Regions from separate parts of the Bacillus sp. LQ01 genome, predicted to be linked through region 1. Evidence: riboswitches for the same ligand, from Rfam matches in the RefSeq annotation. Region 1 holds a riboswitch; each other region holds the start of a gene.

Region 1 (4,712 bases):
ACACATCTTCTGAAATGAGTACGTGATCACCTTGTGAAAGAAGGAGGAATGCAGTGGAAATCGCTGCAATGCCTGATGCAAAGGCGAATCCTTTTGTTCCGCCTTCTAATAAAGCAACGATATCTTCAAGAGCTTCACGAGTTGGATTTCCTGACCTGCTATAGTCATATTTTCCGAACGTATCTACATCAAACTGGTGAAAAGTTGATGTGTTATAAATAGGAACGTTCACAGCGCCTGTTTGCGAGTCATGTTTATATTGGTTGTGTAGTAAGAGTGTATCTATAGAATAGCTCATATTCTTACACCTTCTTTTACGAGTTTAATGGCTTGCTTTAAGTCTTGAATTAAATCGTTACTATTTTCAATGCCAACTGAGAATCGAAGAAGACGATTGCATACGCCGTTTGCTGTTCTAATTTCTTCAGGAATATCAGCATGTGTTTGCGTTGCTGGATAAGTCATTAAACTTTCTACACCACCAAGACTTTCGGCAAATGTAATTAAGGATAAAGATTGTAAGAATGGATTAATCCAAGCTTCATCTTTAAGGCGGAATGAAATCATGCCGCCTCTTCCTGGATAAAATACATCTGTCACCCCGTCTTCATCATTTAAATACGCAACAACTGCTTTCGCATTTTCTTCATGTTGTCTCATGCGAAGCGCTAACGTTTTCATACCGCGAATTAATAACCATGAGTCAAATGGGCTTAAAACTGCACCTGATGCATTATGATAATGAGCGATTTCCTCGCAAAGTTCCTTTCCTTTTGCAACGACAAGCCCGCTTAGTACATCGTTATGTCCCCCTAAATATTTCGTTGCGCTATGAAGTACAATGTCAGCACCTTCTGTTAATGGTTGCTGTATATAAGGTGTGTAGAATGTGTTGTCTACAATAAGAAGTAGTCCGTGCCTTTTCGCTACAGTTGCGACAGCAGCAATATCAGTAACTTGCATTAATGGATTAGTTGGAGTTTCTATGAAAATAGCCTTCGTTTCAGTTGTGATAGCTTGCTCAATTTGTTTAATAGACTGTGTATTTACGTATCTACATCGAACATTCCACTTTTTTTCATGCTCAGAAAATAATCGATACGTTCCCCCGTATAAATCTTCAGATACAATAAGTTCGTCTCCAGAGCGGAATAGAGAAAGGACGAGGAGAACAGCCGCCATCCCTGAACTACAGGCATAACCTTTTTCGCCATATTCTAAGTCTGCGATCGCCTGTTCTAAAAGACCGCGAGTTGGATTGCCAGTTCGTGAATAGTCAAAGCCAGTAGATTTACCAATTCCTTCGTGGCGATAAGCGGTTGAGAAATAAACTGGTGGATTAACCGTTCCAGTTGTAGTTTCACTACGATTTCCGATTTGTGCTAGTTTTGTTTCGATTGTTGACATGTGAAAATTCCTCCTTTTTAAATTGAAACATTAAGTGAATATAAAATAAAAAAAGCCTTCTAAGAAGAAGGCTTTCGGTTTGAATAGAGTCTTCTTCTCATCTGTCAAATCTTTCACAATTTGCTGGAATTAGCACCTTATTAACAAAATGTTAATGGTTGCTGAGGCGTCACAGGGCCAGTCCCTCTACCTCTCTAGATAAGAATGTTCGTATGAAATTTTTATTATGTTTTTAACTTTACAATAAAAGATAATTGAATTGCAACTTTATTTTAAATAATTTTTATTTTTCCGCAAGTGTCATTGACTTTTAATTTTGTGCATGCTAAATTTATTAAAAAATTAACAAACATTGTTAAAAGGGGAACGCATTTCCTTTTAGCTACATAAATAAAATAATAAAGACAACTCTTATTGAGAGCGGTGGAGGGAAAGGCCCTGTGAAACCCGGCAACCTTCAAACGAAATGTTTGAAACGGTGCTAATACCTGCAAAACGAATGTTTTGCATAATAAGAGGAGGAACAATTATGTCCCCCTCTTCAAAGTGAAGAGGGGGTTTTTATATTGATAGAAATGAGGGAGATTCGTGAAATTACTAGATTTATTATCAAAAGGAATTGTAATAGGTGATGGTGCGGTTGGAACGTTATTGCATTCACATGGTTTGCAAAGTAGCTTTGAAGAATTGAACGTATCTGATCCAGATCTAATTATATCCATTCATAAACAATATGTAGCTGCTGGAGCAGATGTAATTCAAACGAATACGTATGGAGCAAATGAGGCGAAATTACGTATGTATGGTTTAGAAAATCAAGTTACAAAAATTAATAGAGCGGCAGTGAAATTGGCGAAAGCATCTGTGACAGATAAAAATGCAATTTTAGGAACAATTGGTGGTATGAAACATATCGGAGCTGTTACAACGACTGATATGGAAAGGGAGTTTATGTTACTTGAACAGGCGGGGTCTTTACTAGAAGAACAGGTTGATGGATTACTATTAGAAACTTTTTATGATGAATTTGAATTACTTCATGCTGTTAAAGTGTTGCGTAAGCAAACGAATATTCCGATTGTTGCGCAATTAGCGTTACATGAAGCAGGTACGACTCAAAATGGAAATGATGTCAATGAAATATTAAAGCAGTTTATAGATTACGGTGCAAATGTTGTTGGATTGAATTGTCAACTGGGGCCGCTTCATATGACGGAAGCTTTCAAAATGATATCGATTCCGCAAAATGGCTATTTATCAGCATACCCAAATGCAGGTCTCCCGAATTATGTAGAGGGACGTTACGTATATGAGGGAAGTCCAGCTTATTTTGAAGCAATGACACCGAAATTTATTGAGCAAGGTATTCGGTTATTGGGTGGCTGTTGTGGTACGACTCCAGAACATATTCAAAGTATGAAGCGCGCTGTTGCGAATATTACCCCTGTAATAGAAAAAGAAACGATTCAAAGGCCAAAAGTCGTTCATACGCATGAGGAACGTTCGAAGGCTCACGTCACTCTAGCAGAGAAAGCAAAAAAACAAACGACAGTTGTAGTGGAATTAGATCCACCGAAAACGTTAGATACACAGCGTTTTTTTGAAGGAGCAAGAGCGTTAAAAAGAGCGGGAGCAGATGCTATTACTCTAGCAGATAATTCATTAGCATCGCCTCGTGTCTCTAATATGGCGATGGGTGCGTTATTAACGAAGCATGATATCCCAGTATTGACGCATTTAACGTGTAGAGATCATAACGTCATTGGACTACAATCTCATTTGTTAGGTTTATCGGCGTTAGGGATGGAAGAAGTGTTAGCTTTAACTGGTGATCCAGCGCGCGTTGGTGATTTTCCCGGTGCCACTTCTGTATATGATTTATCCTCTATTGAGCTTATTAAAATGATTAAAGAAATGAACGATGGACGTTCAATTTTAGGGAAATCAATTGGACCGGCGACAAGGTTTTCTGTAGGCGGCGCATTTAATCCTCACGTGAGGCACTTAAAAGCAGCAGTTAAGCGAATGGAACGAAAAATAGATGCTGGAGCGGAGTATTTTTTAACTCAGCCAATTTACGATATCAAGTTAATTGAAGAAGTGTATGAAGCGACAAAGCATTTGGAACAACCTATTTTTATTGGAATTATGCCGTTAGTAAGTAAGCGGAATGCAGATTTTCTTCATTTTGAGGTGCCGGGTATTACTCTTCCTGAAGAAATAAGAGAGAGAATGGATGGACATGAAACGAAAGAGGCAGCAATTGAGGAAGGGATTCGCATTTCACAAGAATTGGTCGACGCAGCGATGAAATATTTTAATGGTATTTATCTTATTACACCATTTTTAAAGTATGAAATTACAGAACATCTTGTTAAATATGTAAGAGAAAAGCAAGAAGTGAAAGAAGGTATTAATTGATGAAGTGTATAGAAGAAAAATTGAAAAATAGCATTTTAATATTAGATGGTGCAATGGGGACAATGATTCAGCAAGAGGATTTAACTGCTGAAGATTTCGGAGGAGAAGAGTACGAGGGCTGTAATGAATATTTAGTGGAAACAAGACCAGACGTTATTTTAAAGATTCATAAAGCTTATATTGAAGCTGGAGCGGATATTATTGAAACAAATACATTTGGGGCAACGAATATTGTACTAAGTGATTATGAGCTGTCTCATTTAGATGAAGAACTAAATGAAAAGGCAGCACTTTTGGCGAAGCAAGCTGTTAAAGAAAGCGGGAATGAAGTATATGTTGCGGGAGCGATGGGACCAACAACGAAAGCAATTAGTGTTACTGGTGGTGTGACTTTTGAAGAATTGATTGAGGCTTATACAAGGCAGGCACGAGGATTATTAAAAGGAGAAGTTGATGTATTACTCGTTGAGACGAGTCAAGATATGCGTAACGTGAAAGCAGCTTATATTGGAATTCAAGCTGCTTTTGAAGAACTGAAAAAAACGGTTCCTATTATGATTTCAGGTACGATTGAGCCAATGGGAACGACTCTGGCTGGGCAAACAATTGAAGCTTTTTATTTATCAGTAGAACATATGAAACCATTATCTGTTGGGTTAAACTGTGCGACTGGTCCGGAGTTTATGAGGGACCATATTCGTTCACTATCTGATTTATCGGAGTGTTACATTTCTTGTTATCCAAATGCAGGTCTTCCTGATGAAGATGGACATTATCATGAATCTCCATCTTCTCTTGCTGAAAAGGTGAAGCGATTTGCTGAAGAAGGGTGGGTTAATATTATTGGTGGTTGTTGTGGCACGACACCAGAACATATAAAAGCA
Region 2 (4,712 bases), on a different contig from region 1:
ATTTTGAGGAGATAACAACTCGTTTATTTTTTCAATATATATTTTTCCTAATAAGAAACGCGTGTGAACATTGTTCCGCGCGTTTTTTGTCTATCTAAAAGCGTGCTGCAATGAATAGAAGATTGGGGTTATGAGTTTTAGAGGAAATAAGGGAGGAATTTAAATGTATTTACACGGCACAAGCCGAATTAATGGGCAAGGACACTTAGAAATTGGAGGGTGCGATACGACGCAGCTAGCAAAGCAATACGGAACACCACTTTATGTATACGATGAAGAGTCTATCCGAGGAAAATGCCGAGCATTTCATCGTGCTTTTAAAGAAAGTGGTTTCTCTTATCAAGTAGCATATGCAAGCAAGGCGTTCTTGTGCATGGAGATGTGCCGAGTAGCTCGTGAAGAGAATATGTCATTAGACGTTGTCTCTGGGGGAGAATTATATACTGCGCTCCAAGCAGGATTTCCGGCATCACGTATTCATTTTCATGGAAATAATAAAACAGAAGAAGAAATAGTGATGGCTCTTCAGGCGAATATCGGTTGTTTTGTCGTAGATAATTTCTTTGAATTAGAAGTTTTACACGATTTAGCGATGCAACATGGAAAGTTTGTGAACATATTAATTCGTGTAACGCCTGGAGTAGAGGCGCACACACATGAATATATTACGACAGGCCAAGATGATTCGAAATTTGGATTTGGCGTTTCAAACGGTCAAGCGATGCAGGCAATTAGATTTGCTTTACAAAAATCCAATTATAATGTGCTAGGGATCCATTCACATATTGGATCGCAAATATTTGAAACAGCTGGTTTTGTTCGAGCGATTGAAGTTCTTCGCCAATTTTTAGTAGAAGTGAGAGAGCAAACAAACTATGTAGTAAAAGTGTTAAATGTAGGCGGGGGATTTGGAATACGCTACACAGAGTCAGATACACCATTAACTCTTGAGACATATGTGCGAGCTGTAACAAGTGCAGTGAGAGAACAATTTACTGTATGTGAATATCCATTGCCAGAAATATGGATTGAACCAGGACGTAGCATTGTAGGTGATGCTGGGACAACAATTTATACAGTTGGATCTGTGAAAGATATTCCTGGTATTCGGAAATATGTATCAGTCGATGGTGGAATGACAGATAATTTAAGACCTGCTTTATATAGCGCGCGTTATGAAGCGATGTTAGCGAATCGAGGGAATGATGAGAATGAGGAACTCGTTTCGATTGCCGGGAAATGCTGTGAGAGTGGAGACATGTTGATTTGGGATATTCATTTACCAAAAGTCGCTTCTTCTGATTTACTAGCAGTTTCCTGTACAGGAGCATACGGGTACTCGATGGCGAATAATTACAATCGGATTCGAAGACCAGCCGTTGTCTTTGCAAAAGGCGGAACATCGCAAGTAGTTGTGGAACGCGAAACATATGAAAATATTATTGGGAACGATCGCATACGTATTAAAGAGCTTGTCTAAATAGAAAAAGGGGTTGTTCGGATGGGCAATTCCTTTTTTGTAAAAATAAAATAATTAAAATATATCGGAAAACTAGGATTGAAAAAAATCAGAATTATGATAAAATACAAATACAAAGCTTATCAAGAGAAGCGGAGGGAACTGGCCCGAAGAAGCTCGGCAACCTGCTTATAGAAAGCAAGGTGCTAAATCCAGCAAAATGGAATCCATTTTGAAAGATAAGGTAAAATATATTACCGAACAGTCTTTTCGAAATGGGAAAGATTTTTTTTATGAATAAAAAGGGGGGCTGTTCGCGTGGGTGTACGGGAACATTTTGATGAAGTATCCGAGAAGATTGAAGCGATGCTTGCTGATATGAAATATGGTTCAATTACAATTGTTGTGCAAGATGGAAAAGTAATTCAGTTAGAGAAAAGTGAAAAGGTACGTTTAAAGTGAAAAGCGCTGACTAGAAAAACTAGAGGCGGTTTTAACCTATTTTCATTAGGTTAAAACCGTCTTTTTGCTTTTACAGGGGGAAAAAACATGTTGACGTATGAAACGTGGGAAGAAAATGTTGTTTCGTTTTCGGAAGAAGATGAAACAAAAGGCGCGCTATCAGTATTAAAGTGGGCTTATAAAGAATATAAAGATGAAATCGTCTACGCATGTAGCTTTGGGGTGGAAGGTATGGTATTGCTGCACCTTATAAACCAAGTAAATCCATCTGCTAAAGTTGTATTTTTAGATACAAATGTTCATTTTCAAGAAACATATGAATTAATTCAAAAAGTGCGGAGGCGATTTCCTTCATTAAATATTATAGAAAAACAACCGGAACTTACGCTTGATGAACAAGAGAAGTTGCATGGTGAGAAATTATGGGAAAGTAATCCGAATCTTTGTTGTAAGATTAGAAAAATTTTACCGTTAGAAAAATCATTAGCAGCGGAAAAAGCGTGGATATCGGGCTTAAGAAGGGAACAATCAGAAACACGTAAGCATACAAAGTTTATAAATCAAGATCATCGTTTTCAATCTATTAAAGTTTGTCCACTCATTCATTGGACGTGGAAAGAAGTTTGGCGATATGTATACAAACATAGCTTGCCGTATAACCCGTTGCATGATGTTGGCTATCCAAGTATTGGGTGTGAGAAATGTACGTTACCTGTAGGGGATGGTGGCGATTCAAGAGATGGTAGATGGGCTGGGAAAGTGAAAACCGAATGTGGTCTTCATTACCAATAAGATGAATCTTGAAATAAAGCTAAGAGAGGATATAGAAAAATGAGCATAGTAAACGAATTAGTAAACCGTATAGATGAGACATATGACGTATCACAAATTGAAAAAGAAATTAAATTAGACAATATTGCGTTAAGTGATTTAGAACTATTGGCGACAGGTGGATATAGCCCCCTTACTGGTTTTTTAGGGAAGGAAGATTATGATTCAGTCGTAGAAACGCTTCGTTTAGCAAATGGTAGTGTGTGGAGTATACCGATTACATTACCGGTAACAGAAAAAGTCGCAGAAAGCCTGAAGGTTGGAGAGGAAGTAAAGCTTGTCAACAATGGAAATATATACGGTGTCATTCAAATAGAAGATATTTTTGTACCAGATAAAGAAAAAGAAGCGTTACTTGTATATAAAACAACGGATGAGGCTCATCCAGGAGTGAAAAAATTATATGAACGACCAAACGTTTACGTTGGAGGAACTATTATTCTAACAAAACGCTTTGAAAATAATCAATTTCCTTCTTATCATTTAGACCCAATTGAAACGAGGGAAGCATTTAAAAAACGTGGGTGGAAAACAGTGGTCGGATTTCAAACGAGAAACCCGGTACATCGTGCCCATGAGTATATTCAAAAATCTGCTCTTGAAATTGTAGATGGTCTCTTTTTAAATCCGCTCGTCGGAGAAACGAAATCGGATGATATTCCTGCTGATGTAAGAATGGAAAGCTATGAAGTACTTCTTCAAAAATATTATCCGAAAAATCGTGTCTTTTTAAGTGTATTTCCTGCTGCCATGCGTTACGCAGGACCAAGGGAAGCGATATTTCATGCGTTAGTAAGAAAGAATTTTGGATGTACCCACTTTATAGTAGGGCGTGATCATGCTGGAGTAGGAGATTATTACGGAACGTATGAAGCGCAAGAAATCTTCACAAATTTTACGATAGAAGAGTTAGGAATTACACCACTATTCTTTGAACATAGTTTTTACTGCACCAAATGTGAAGCGATGGCTTCAACGAAAACATGTCCGCACGGAAAAGAAGATCATGTTATTTTATCGGGTACGAAAGTAAGAGAATTATTAAGAAACGGTGAGATTCCGCCAAGTACATTTAGTCGTAAAGAAGTAGTGGAAGTGCTAATTAAAGGCTTGAAAAAAGAAGTAGTAACAGAATAGGGAGAGAACGAGATGGATACGAATATTACTTGGCATACAGCTTCGGTTTCAAAAGATGAGAGAAGAGTGAAGAATGGACATCATAGTTTTGTAATTTGGTTTACTGGTTTATCAGCTTCGGGTAAATCTACAGTAGCGAATGCGGTCGCTCGTAAACTGTTTGAAAAGAATATTGGAAATTATGTGCTGGATGGGGATAACATTCGCCACGGTTTAAATAAAGACTTAGGATTTTCTGAAAGTGATCGCATGGAAAATATAAGACGTATTGGCGAAGTGGCAAAGTTATTTGTAGATCAAGGAGCAGTTGTCCTTACAGCATTTATTTCACCATTTCGAGTAGACCGCAAACAAGTAAGAGATTTATTAGCGGCAGATGAATTTATTGAAATTTTTGTGAAGTGTCCGATTGAAGAGTGTGAGAAACGTGATCCGAAAGGACTTTATAAAAAGGCAAGAAAAGGTGATATTAAGGATTTCACAGGTATTGATTCGCCTTATGAAGAGCCAGAGCAAGCGGAATTAATTGTAGAAACGCACAAATATTCTATTGAAGAATGTGCAGAACAAATCGTGAAGTACTTACAAGAGCGTAGTTTTATATAGGGGGATAAACAATGAGTTATGAAAAAGTATGGGCTAACAATGAAAAATTAAATCAGACCGAGAAAAATAAATTAGAAAAAGATGGCTTAGAAATTTTTAATGATATTCCTTACTATGCGGAAAATGGTTTCGAATCTATTCCGAAAGAAGAGTGGGATGCCTTTAAATGGGCAGGCTTGTATTTACAAAGACCGAAAGAAGCTGGTTATTTTATGAT
Region 3 (4,712 bases), 490 kb from region 1:
CACGTCAAATGAAAGGTTGATTACATATGTTCAAAAAGAAATCAATCTTTTGTAAATCATGTAAAACAGAAATACAAACGTATGAAAAAGCGTGGATTCATATGCCCTTTCCGGCGAATGGCATGACGAATATGAAAAAGTATATTGAATTAGAAGGACAAATTTATTGTAGTTCGTGTGTTGAGATAATGAACAAAAACCAGTAAATACAAAAGGGGTGTTTACATTGTTTGAATCCAACCGTATCCAGTTACGAAAGTTTTCCGAAGATGATATTCTAACATATTATAAATGGCATAATGATATAGACGTTATGAGTTCAACTACACTCACTCTTGATAAATATTCCTTTCAAGACACAGAAAAACTTTGCCGGCAATTTATTCATTCTTCGAACTCTAAGAGCTATATCATTGAAGAAAAAGCTACGCATCTTCCAATTGGTATTACTTCTTTAATTCATATTGATTCGTATAATCGAAACGCTGAATGCATTATTGATATTGGTAAAAAGGATTACTGGGGGCAAGGTTATGGGCAGGAAGCTTTAACCCTATTATTGGATTATGCATTTTTAGAATTAAATTTACATCGCCTTTCTTTACGAGTATTTTCCTTTAACGATAGAGCAGTTAAATTATATAAATCACTTGGTTTTCAACATGAAGGAACTTGTAAAGAAGCTATATTCCGCAACGGCACTTGGCATGACATTGAACTCTTCGCTTTATTCCAACGTAATTATAAATAAAAAAAGCTTTGCGCTCACCGCGCAAAGCTTTTTTTCATATATTATAGACCAGCTTGCTCTTTTAAAGCTGCAGCTTTGTCTGTACGTTCCCATGATAGATCTACATCAGTACGTCCGAAGTGGCCGTAAGCTGCTGTTTGTTTGTAAATTGGGCGACGTAAGTCTAACATTTTAATAATACCAGCCGGGCGAAGATCGAAGTTGTTACGAACTAGTTCTACTAGTACGTCTTCAGATACTTTACCAGTGCCGAATGTATCAACTGAAATTGATACTGGTTGTGCTACACCGATTGCGTATGCAAGTTGTACTTCTGCTTTTTCAGCAAGACCAGCTGCTACGATGTTTTTCGCAACATAACGAGCTGCATATGCTGCAGAACGGTCAACTTTCGTTGCATCTTTACCAGAGAATGCACCGCCACCGTGGCGAGCGTATCCACCGTAAGTATCAACGATGATTTTACGTCCTGTTAAACCAGCATCACCTTGTGGTCCACCAATTACGAAGCGGCCAGTTGGATTAATGAAGAATTTCGTTTCTCCATCCATTAATTCTGCTGGTACTACAGCTTTAATTACGTGCTCTTTTAAGTCGCGATCGATTTCTTCCCATGTAACATCTGGGTGATGTTGTGTAGAAATTACGATAGTATCAACACGTACTGGTTTACCATTTTCATCATACTCAACTGTAACTTGCGTTTTTCCATCTGGACGTAAGTATGATAATGTATCATCTTTACGTACTTCAGTTAAACGGCGAGCTAATTTGTGAGCAAGCGAGATTGGAAGTGGCATTAATTCTTGTGTTTCATTACATGCAAAACCAAACATTAAACCTTGGTCTCCTGCACCAATTGCCTCAATCTCAGCGTCAGTCATTTGACCTTCGCGTGCTTCTAGCGCTTGGTCAACACCCATAGCGATGTCAGCAGACTGCTCATCGATAGATGTTAAAACAGCACAAGTTTCTGCATCGAATCCGTATTTTGCGCGTGTGTAACCAATGCCTTGAATTGTTTCACGAACGATTTTCGGAATATCTACGTAAGTAGAAGTCGTAATTTCCCCCGCTACCAATACTAAACCAGTTGTTACAGTTGTTTCACAAGCTACACGTGCATTTGCGTCTTTTGATAAGATCGCATCTAAAATTGAATCAGAAATTTGGTCACAAATTTTATCTGGATGTCCTTCAGTTACAGACTCAGATGTGAACAGATGACGTTTTTTTGTCATGTGGTAAACCTCCCTACAGTAATTGTATATATTGTACGGAACTCATCCTTAATTTGCCACAAACTGCGACATACATTTATTCTCCCACACAAGCATACAGAAAAACCTTTCCTACTTTACATAGAGGAAAGGTTTAATTTGCTACTTGCATACTGCTTTTTGCCCTTCGCTCTTATCGTTCGAGACCTGTAGCCTCGCACAGGTTTTAGCACCTATTCACCTGCATTTATCAATACAAGTGAGGTTGCTGGGCTTCATCGGGCCTGTCCCTCCGCCAGCTCGGGATAAGAGAGTATCCGTCCCAACCTATACTAAAGAAATGATATTCATTTGTCAATTAATATTCACATTTTCCTGAAAGTTTTTCTCAATACGCCTGAAATGAAATATTAATAGGGAAATAATGCATTCACACAAACAAAAAGAAATAAATAGTATACATTATTTATATAATTGTGTTATACTCTTGTTGGGGATTACGAGAAATATTTCATTAAATGAAAAGGATGGTATATAAATATGAGTACTGTGAATGTCCAAATTGGTTTACACGAATTATTGAACGGAAGCAATGCACAGATTCAACTAAGTGTTCCGCAATTAGTGGAAAAAGTATTAATGCGAAATGAAGGGAAATTAACTTCTACTGGTGCCGTTTCTGCTTCAACAGGAAAATATACAGGACGTTCTCCTAAAGATAAATTTATTGTGAAAGAAGCATCGGTTGCTGACAAAATTGCTTGGGGAGCTGTGAACCAACCGATTTCTGAAGAACATTTTAATAAATTATATACTAAAGTTTTAGAATACTTAAAAGAAAAAGAAGAGTTATTCGTCTTCAAAGGATTTGCAGGCGCTGACCGCAATTACCGCCTACCAATTCAAGTTATTAACGAATATGCATGGCACAATTTATTTGTACATCAATTATTCATTCGTCCAACTGAAGAAGAATTAACGACTCATGAATCAGAATTCACAATTGTTTCTGCACCGAATTTCAAAGCTGATCCAGCTGTTGACGGTACAAACTCTGAAGCATTCATTATGGTTTCATTCGAAAAACGCATCGTATTAATTGGTGGTACAGAATACGCTGGAGAAATGAAAAAATCAATCTTCTCTATTATGAACTTCTTATTACCTGAACAAGATATTCTTTCTATGCACTGTTCTGCAAACGTAGGTGAAGAAGGCGATGTAGCATTATTCTTCGGTTTATCTGGAACAGGTAAAACAACATTATCTGCTGATCCAAACCGTAAATTAATTGGTGATGATGAGCACGGTTGGTCTGATAACGGTGTATTCAATATTGAAGGCGGTTGCTACGCGAAATGTGTAAACCTTTCTCACGAGAAAGAACCACAAATTTTCGATGCAATCACATTTGGATCTGTTTTAGAAAACGTTATCATTAATGACCAAACGCGTATCGCAGACTATAACGATACTACTTTAACAGAAAATACTCGTGCTGCATACCCTATGCATGCGATCGACAATATCGTACTGCCAAGTGTTGCTGGACACCCAAATACAATCATTTTCTTAACTGCTGATGCATCTGGCGTATTGCCTCCAATCAGTAAGTTATCAAAAGAACAAGCTATGTATCATTTCTTAAGTGGTTACACTAGTAAACTAGCAGGAACAGAGCGCGGTGTTACATCTCCGCAAGCAACATTCTCAACTTGCTTCGGTTCACCATTCTTACCACTTGATGCATCTCGCTATGCTGAAATGCTTGGTGAAAAAATTGAGAAACACGATGCGAAAGTATTCTTAGTAAACACTGGCTGGACTGGTGGCGAATACGGCGTTGGTAAACGTATGAACTTAGGTTACACTCGTGCAATGATTCAAGCTGCATTAAACGGTGAACTTGCGAAAACTGAAACAGCTAAACATGACATCTTCGGTCTTGAAGTTCCACTTCACGTACCAGGTGTACCTGACGAAGTGTTAATGCCTGAACAAACTTGGGCTGATAAAGCTGCTTACAAAGCAAAAGCAATCGAACTTGCAAATGAATTCAAAGCTAACTTCAAAAAGTTCGACAGCGTATCTGAAGACATTATTAACTTAGGCGGTCCAATCGCTTAAATTAAAACTTTCTGTTGGAATAACCCTTTACTCATATGAATAAGTGTCGTGTAACCGTAAAGTTTCGCGTACTCACCGACAAAACCCAATGCGGCTTAACGGTTACACACACTTACATAAAAAAGAAGCTTACGTGAAAACGTAAGCTTCTTTCTATATCTTATATAAAGTGAAACGCTAATCTCTTCATCTGTGACCTAGATTATAAAATTACAGCTTCGAATATATAAATTATATCCCTACTCGCTACATCTCTCTGGTTTCACACCACATGGGAGCAAAAAAGGCCCCGACCGCTTCTATCCGTGGCTGGATCATCTATCCCATCTAAAAAGAAGTCTTTTATCTTTTTTTAGCTCTTTGTTAGTTCTTTCTCATCTTTCATGCTATAGTATCCTAAATTAACAACGATTAAGAAATACCCACCCATAATCCCTACTGCAAATGCCCACATAACCATGTGGTGCTCAATTTCGTACATAATAATAGCACCCAAAATGGCAGCTGCAAAACGGTTAAACATACCGAGTGTCGGTGCTTTCGTCTTCTTTACAATACTATCTCCAAGCTTCTCAATTCGTCTCCCTAAAAGCCAAACGCAATACATACTTACA
Region 4 (4,712 bases), 930 kb from region 1:
AGTTATTATTTTTCTCATTACGATGCCTCTCATTAATAAGGCGATGCATCCAGATGAAAAACATACGATAACTGTAGATCCTAGCGTGTTCCATGAAGAAGCCGCTGCTCAAGAAGTAGAAAAAAATACATTCGCTGAAAAGATGGAAAATAGCATTATTATTACACTTTGCGTTGGATTGTTAGGTCTCATTTATATTTTCAATTACTTTTATACGAAAGGTTTTAACCTTACTCTCGATATCGTGATTTTTATGTTATTAATTGCAGGTCTTATTTTCCACAGTACTCCGATTCAGTATATTCGCGCTTTTTCAGACTCTACGAAAAGTGCTTCTGGCATTTTACTTCAATTTCCGTTTTACGCAGGAATTATGGGCATGATGATTGGAGCAAATAGTGAAGGACTTTCACTTGGAGGAGCTATTTCTAATTTCTTTATTAGCATTTCAAATGAAACGACTTTTCCGCTCTTTACATTTTTAAGTGCTGGCATTGTTAACATTTTCGTTCCATCTGGCGGCGGTCAATGGGCTGTGCAAGCACCAATTATGATTCCAGCTGGCGCTGAACTTGGTGTACCTGCTGCAAAAACAGCAATGGCAATTGCATGGGGCGATGCTTGGACGAATTTAATTCAACCTTTCTGGGCATTACCAGCATTAGCGATAGCTGGTTTAGGTGCTCGTGACATTATGGGATTTTGTGTTGTGAACTTACTATATGCGGGTTTTATCATTAGTCTATGCTTCTTATTTATTTAAACGAAAAGCTAGTTTTATACTAGCTTTTTTACATAATAAATCACTTATTTCCCATGCAATTTATAATCTTCTCCCACTCTATCTCCGTAAGATGTAATGACTCAAATGCAAAAAAATCTTCGCAAATTTTTCCGATCAAGTGTGGATGTTCACTCAAAAAATTCCACTGTAACGCTTTAGGAAGAAAATATGTTTCATATTCTTTACTTCCCCGTACTACCTCATCAACTTCTCTTTGACAAATTCCTCTTATCAAGTAGTCATTTCTTAACTCTATTTGAATTTGCTGAAATGTTTTACTACATTTTTTCAATTGAAGTAAACACGTAACATACTTCCGAAAAAGTTCGCCGTCATACTGAACACAGTTTATAATACGGTCGACTTCATTCATAATGTACGAGCCTTTTCTTCTATTTGTAATAACCATTTTTCACGCTTTGATACTTTACTCGTTTTCACAGATTGAAACACTGAACGTTTTATATCGCGAATGCCACAAAAACGTAAAACACCTCTCTTCATCATAATCCAATTTGCTGATCGATATAATAGTGCGACGTACCATAACGGTGAATCTAGCGTATTAATCACCCACGCCTTCTTACCTTTCAATAAGCCTTTCGCCAGAGCCCCTTCATATTTATAAGCAAATCCAGCTACGAAAATACGATCGATAAATCCTTTTAAAATTGCTGGCATCCCCCACCACCATATTGGATAGATGAATAAAAGTGTATCTACTTCTTCTACTAACGTTCTGTACCGAGCTGTTTCTTCTTCATTTACTAAATCACGTCTTTTCTTCTCTTCATTAAATACGAGGACTGGATCAAATTGTTCTTTGTATAAATCAAGCAGCGTAACTGAATGATTTGTTTCCGGTAGTCCTTTTTGCACATGATTTAAAATCGCCGCGTTAAAACTTGAAGGATTAGGATGAGCGTATACAATTAGTACGTTCACTACATAACAACTCCCTCTATACGTTAAAGTTTCCCCTTCTTTAATAACTTCTCTACAATTTGTACGTTTTTCGAACTTTGCAATAATCGATTCAATAATATAAGTAATTCTTCTTTTTCTAAATCTTTCAGTTTCTCTTTAACTGCACTCTCACCAGCACCTTGCATATCATAAACAACTGCCGCCATATGCTTACAAAGATTCTCATATGGACATTCGCAGCTACTTTCTGAAAAATCTTCGAGATCGATAACTACTTCATAATTTCCTGCATTTCCAGTAACGAAAGCAAACACTTTTTTATCATGTATTTCAACATCTTCTACATGTCCATCTTCATAATATTCATATCCCTTATCTACAATGTACTTTGGGATCCATTTCGTTATATCTTTTAATAAGTAAGCGTACATAATTGTACCCCTTCCTTTAATTCCCTTTTGACTTCAAAAATCCTGTATGTTATTCTAATAACTGTCAAATAGCAAGTCTATATGACAAAACGACTGACACCTATTCGGCGAAGGTGTCTCTTTTCATTTGCAGCCGATATGAATTGCCTCTTTCAGGCACATTTAATTTTTGACACTACACACTCAACACCATTCCCTGTATCAGGCTGCTTTAGCAGTCTTTTACTCTACATACTCCGTTATTTTAAGAAAAAAAGAGAGCTTAGCTCCCTTTTCTCGCCTTATACAATACCCCTTTTTCAGCATAGAGATATTCATCAGCTAATGTAATTTTCCCATCCAGTTTTAGTTCGTCTAATAATCTTGATAAATAAAATTGATGCAACATCTTTTTCGTGAATTTTCCTTCATGATGCGAAACGATATGTTCTTGAATATCTAACAATGATATCGGCTTATCTTGCTCTATCATATATTCATAAACTGTACTACGCAGTTTTACGTATTTTTCGAGTGTCACAGTAATGCGCAACCCCTTTCTTCTTAATATAAATTTTCGTAATCGGTTTTTTTGCAATAAAAAAACCTCTCCGATAAGAAGAAGTTACGTATATATCTTCGTCTTATCTCCCAGAACAAATATGTTCTGCTGGAATTAGCACCTGCATCGCGGTTGCTGGGTTTCATCGGGCCAGTCCCTCCACCTCTCTGGATAAGAAAATATTCACTTAATTCTTACTATACGTAATTCCACTTTAATTGTCAAATAAATATAACAAATTATATTTTCTTCCTTACTGTTCATAGCAAGGAGGATTATGAAATGCATCAAAATGCTCGCGGATATGTACAAGATTCTTTTCAATCATTACAAGAAGCTAAAAATTGTTTAGAAGAAGCGCTCGAAACAGTTGAAAAAGATTTTAATCGCGCTCGTATTGAACAATCACTTTATGCTGTTGAACAAGCTATTCAACGTTGCGAGTACACCGTTCACATTTTAGAAAAAGATTAAAAACTTCCCATCAATTGATGGGAAGTTTTTTCAAATGGCATACTTCATAATTATTGCCGTTATGATTAAAAAATATACAGAATTAGCAATTTCTAAAATTCCTACTTTTATAATAGAAATTTTTTTGCCATACAACACAATTGCTCGAATGGCACTTGGTATAAAAATAAGAGAACACCAGGGATTAATCACAAATATGATTATTGTTAATACGATATGATATCCCCAAGATATAAGACGATACTTCGGGTTATTTTTTTCACGAATCATCGTTTTCACATAGAACGTACTACCTAAAAAGTATAAAAATGAAATAAGTGCAATGAATATAGCTGTATGATCGATTTGCTTCATTGAAAAGTAATAACTAATTAATCCACCGATACAAAACACAATAATCGCACAAATATCATTTAATAGTGCTCTTTCATTTTTTTGACGAGCGTAATACATATTCACTATAAATAATGGAATCATTACTATTACGAATAAAAGAATTCGCCACTCATATAATAAAGAAATCATCCCAAATAGGAACGCAATGCTGAAATAAACAATGGCAGCTTGTAAAAACTCTTTTTTTCGTCTTTGCTTTATGTACGTAAGAAATGGATACGTGGCTAAATAGATAAAAAACCACGCTAAAAACAATGGAATATGATAAATAGTAGGTTTCCCAAGTATGACACTTAATAAAAAAGGAATAACAAGCATAGCCCATGCACCATGTTGCTTCGGAATAACTAACTTCATTAACTATACACCTCACTTTTGAAAAAAGTTCTCACCTACCATTATACAAATAATTTTATATAATAACGGATGTATATTAAATCGATTTTTTGACAAAAAAATGCTCCTTACAATATGTAAGAAGCATGAAAGAGGCAAACGAATATGTAAGTCGCGACCCTACCTTATATGAGTATGCTTTTCTATGTCACGTTATGCTCATCTAATATACCGTATTTCTTTTTAAATCTTGTAAGAATCGTAATCCATGAAGTACTAAATAGTAATAAGAAAATAACATTCGAAATCGCATGGCTCAAATCAAAGTAAAAACTTGCGATATAATACGAAATGACAGTTTCCCACGTTGCTTCTCGTATAAAACCGAGAAGGCCCCAGAAATTCATAATCCAGCCAAATAAAAAGCCAACAATTACTCCGTAAAGAAGTCTTCCCCATAGCTTTTTCATAAAAAATGTATTACGAAGTAGACCTGCTATAAAACCAATCATGCCCCACGAAAACATTTGCCACGGTGTCCACGGACCTTGTCCTAAAAAAATATTAGATACAATTGCTGCTGTAGCACCAATCATAAAACCAGTTTCACTTCCAAATACAATTGCAGAAACGATAATGACAAAAGAAGTTGGTTGTACACTTGGTAAAATAGAAAATGGCACCCGGCTTACTGCTGCAATTGCCGCTAATACAGCAACGAGAACAATTTCACGTGAAACAAACGCCTTTCTTTCAAAACGGATATAGAAAGGTAACATAATAACCGCTAATATAAACAAACTACTTAACATGTAATAACCGT

Evidence for each region. A riboswitch is a leader RNA that binds a small molecule or an ion and turns the genes downstream of it on or off. The one in region 1 is predicted to bind S-adenosylmethionine.
Region 2: it holds a riboswitch for S-adenosylmethionine, as region 1 does, so the genes downstream of both, AC22L0_RS03550 (YezD family protein) here and AC22L0_RS15450 (bifunctional homocysteine S-methyltransferase/methylenetetrahydrofolate reductase) in region 1, are expected to answer to the same signal.
Region 3: it holds a riboswitch for S-adenosylmethionine, as region 1 does, so the genes downstream of both, metK (methionine adenosyltransferase) here and AC22L0_RS15450 (bifunctional homocysteine S-methyltransferase/methylenetetrahydrofolate reductase) in region 1, are expected to answer to the same signal.
Region 4: it holds a riboswitch for S-adenosylmethionine, as region 1 does, so the genes downstream of both, AC22L0_RS20240 (hypothetical protein) here and AC22L0_RS15450 (bifunctional homocysteine S-methyltransferase/methylenetetrahydrofolate reductase) in region 1, are expected to answer to the same signal.

The regions. Positions count from the first base shown of each region.
Region 1 covers NZ_JBYEZL010000002.1:592,819-597,530, forward strand. The annotation lists gene metC (cystathionine beta-lyase) at 1-298, opposite strand, end outside; gene metI (cystathionine gamma-synthase/O-acetylhomoserine thiolyase) at 295-1,407, opposite strand; SAM riboswitch class I at 1,502-1,612, opposite strand; SAM riboswitch class I at 1,816-1,925, shown strand; gene AC22L0_RS15450 (bifunctional homocysteine S-methyltransferase/methylenetetrahydrofolate reductase) at 1,996-3,828, shown strand; gene metH (methionine synthase) at 3,828-4,712, shown strand, end outside.
Region 2 covers NZ_JBYEZL010000001.1:651,527-656,238, forward strand. The annotation lists gene lysA (diaminopimelate decarboxylase) at 164-1,480, shown strand; SAM riboswitch class I at 1,597-1,705, shown strand; gene AC22L0_RS03550 (YezD family protein) at 1,778-1,921, shown strand; gene AC22L0_RS03555 (phosphoadenylyl-sulfate reductase) at 2,009-2,713, shown strand; gene sat (sulfate adenylyltransferase) at 2,753-3,889, shown strand; gene cysC (adenylyl-sulfate kinase) at 3,902-4,495, shown strand; gene AC22L0_RS03570 (nitrite/sulfite reductase) at 4,507-4,712, shown strand, end outside.
Region 3 covers NZ_JBYEZL010000002.1:98,148-102,859, reverse strand. The annotation lists gene AC22L0_RS12865 (hypothetical protein) at 1-20, shown strand, start outside; gene AC22L0_RS12860 (hypothetical protein) at 27-206, shown strand; gene AC22L0_RS12855 (GNAT family N-acetyltransferase) at 227-751, shown strand; gene metK (methionine adenosyltransferase) at 793-1,992, opposite strand; SAM riboswitch class I at 2,162-2,283, opposite strand; gene pckA (phosphoenolpyruvate carboxykinase (ATP)) at 2,512-4,098, shown strand; gene AC22L0_RS12840 (ATP synthase subunit I) at 4,451-4,712, opposite strand, start outside.
Region 4 covers NZ_JBYEZL010000002.1:1,522,888-1,527,599, reverse strand. The annotation lists gene AC22L0_RS20260 (short-chain fatty acid transporter) at 1-763, shown strand, start outside; gene AC22L0_RS20255 (group-specific protein) at 804-1,157, opposite strand; gene AC22L0_RS20250 (NAD(P)H-dependent oxidoreductase) at 1,154-1,729, opposite strand; gene AC22L0_RS20245 (SWIM zinc finger family protein) at 1,753-2,142, opposite strand; gene AC22L0_RS20240 (hypothetical protein) at 2,405-2,662, opposite strand; SAM riboswitch class I at 2,763-2,861, opposite strand; gene AC22L0_RS20235 (hypothetical protein) at 2,966-3,157, shown strand; gene AC22L0_RS20230 (YwiC-like family protein) at 3,188-3,910, opposite strand; gene AC22L0_RS20225 (ECF transporter S component) at 4,093-4,712, opposite strand, start outside.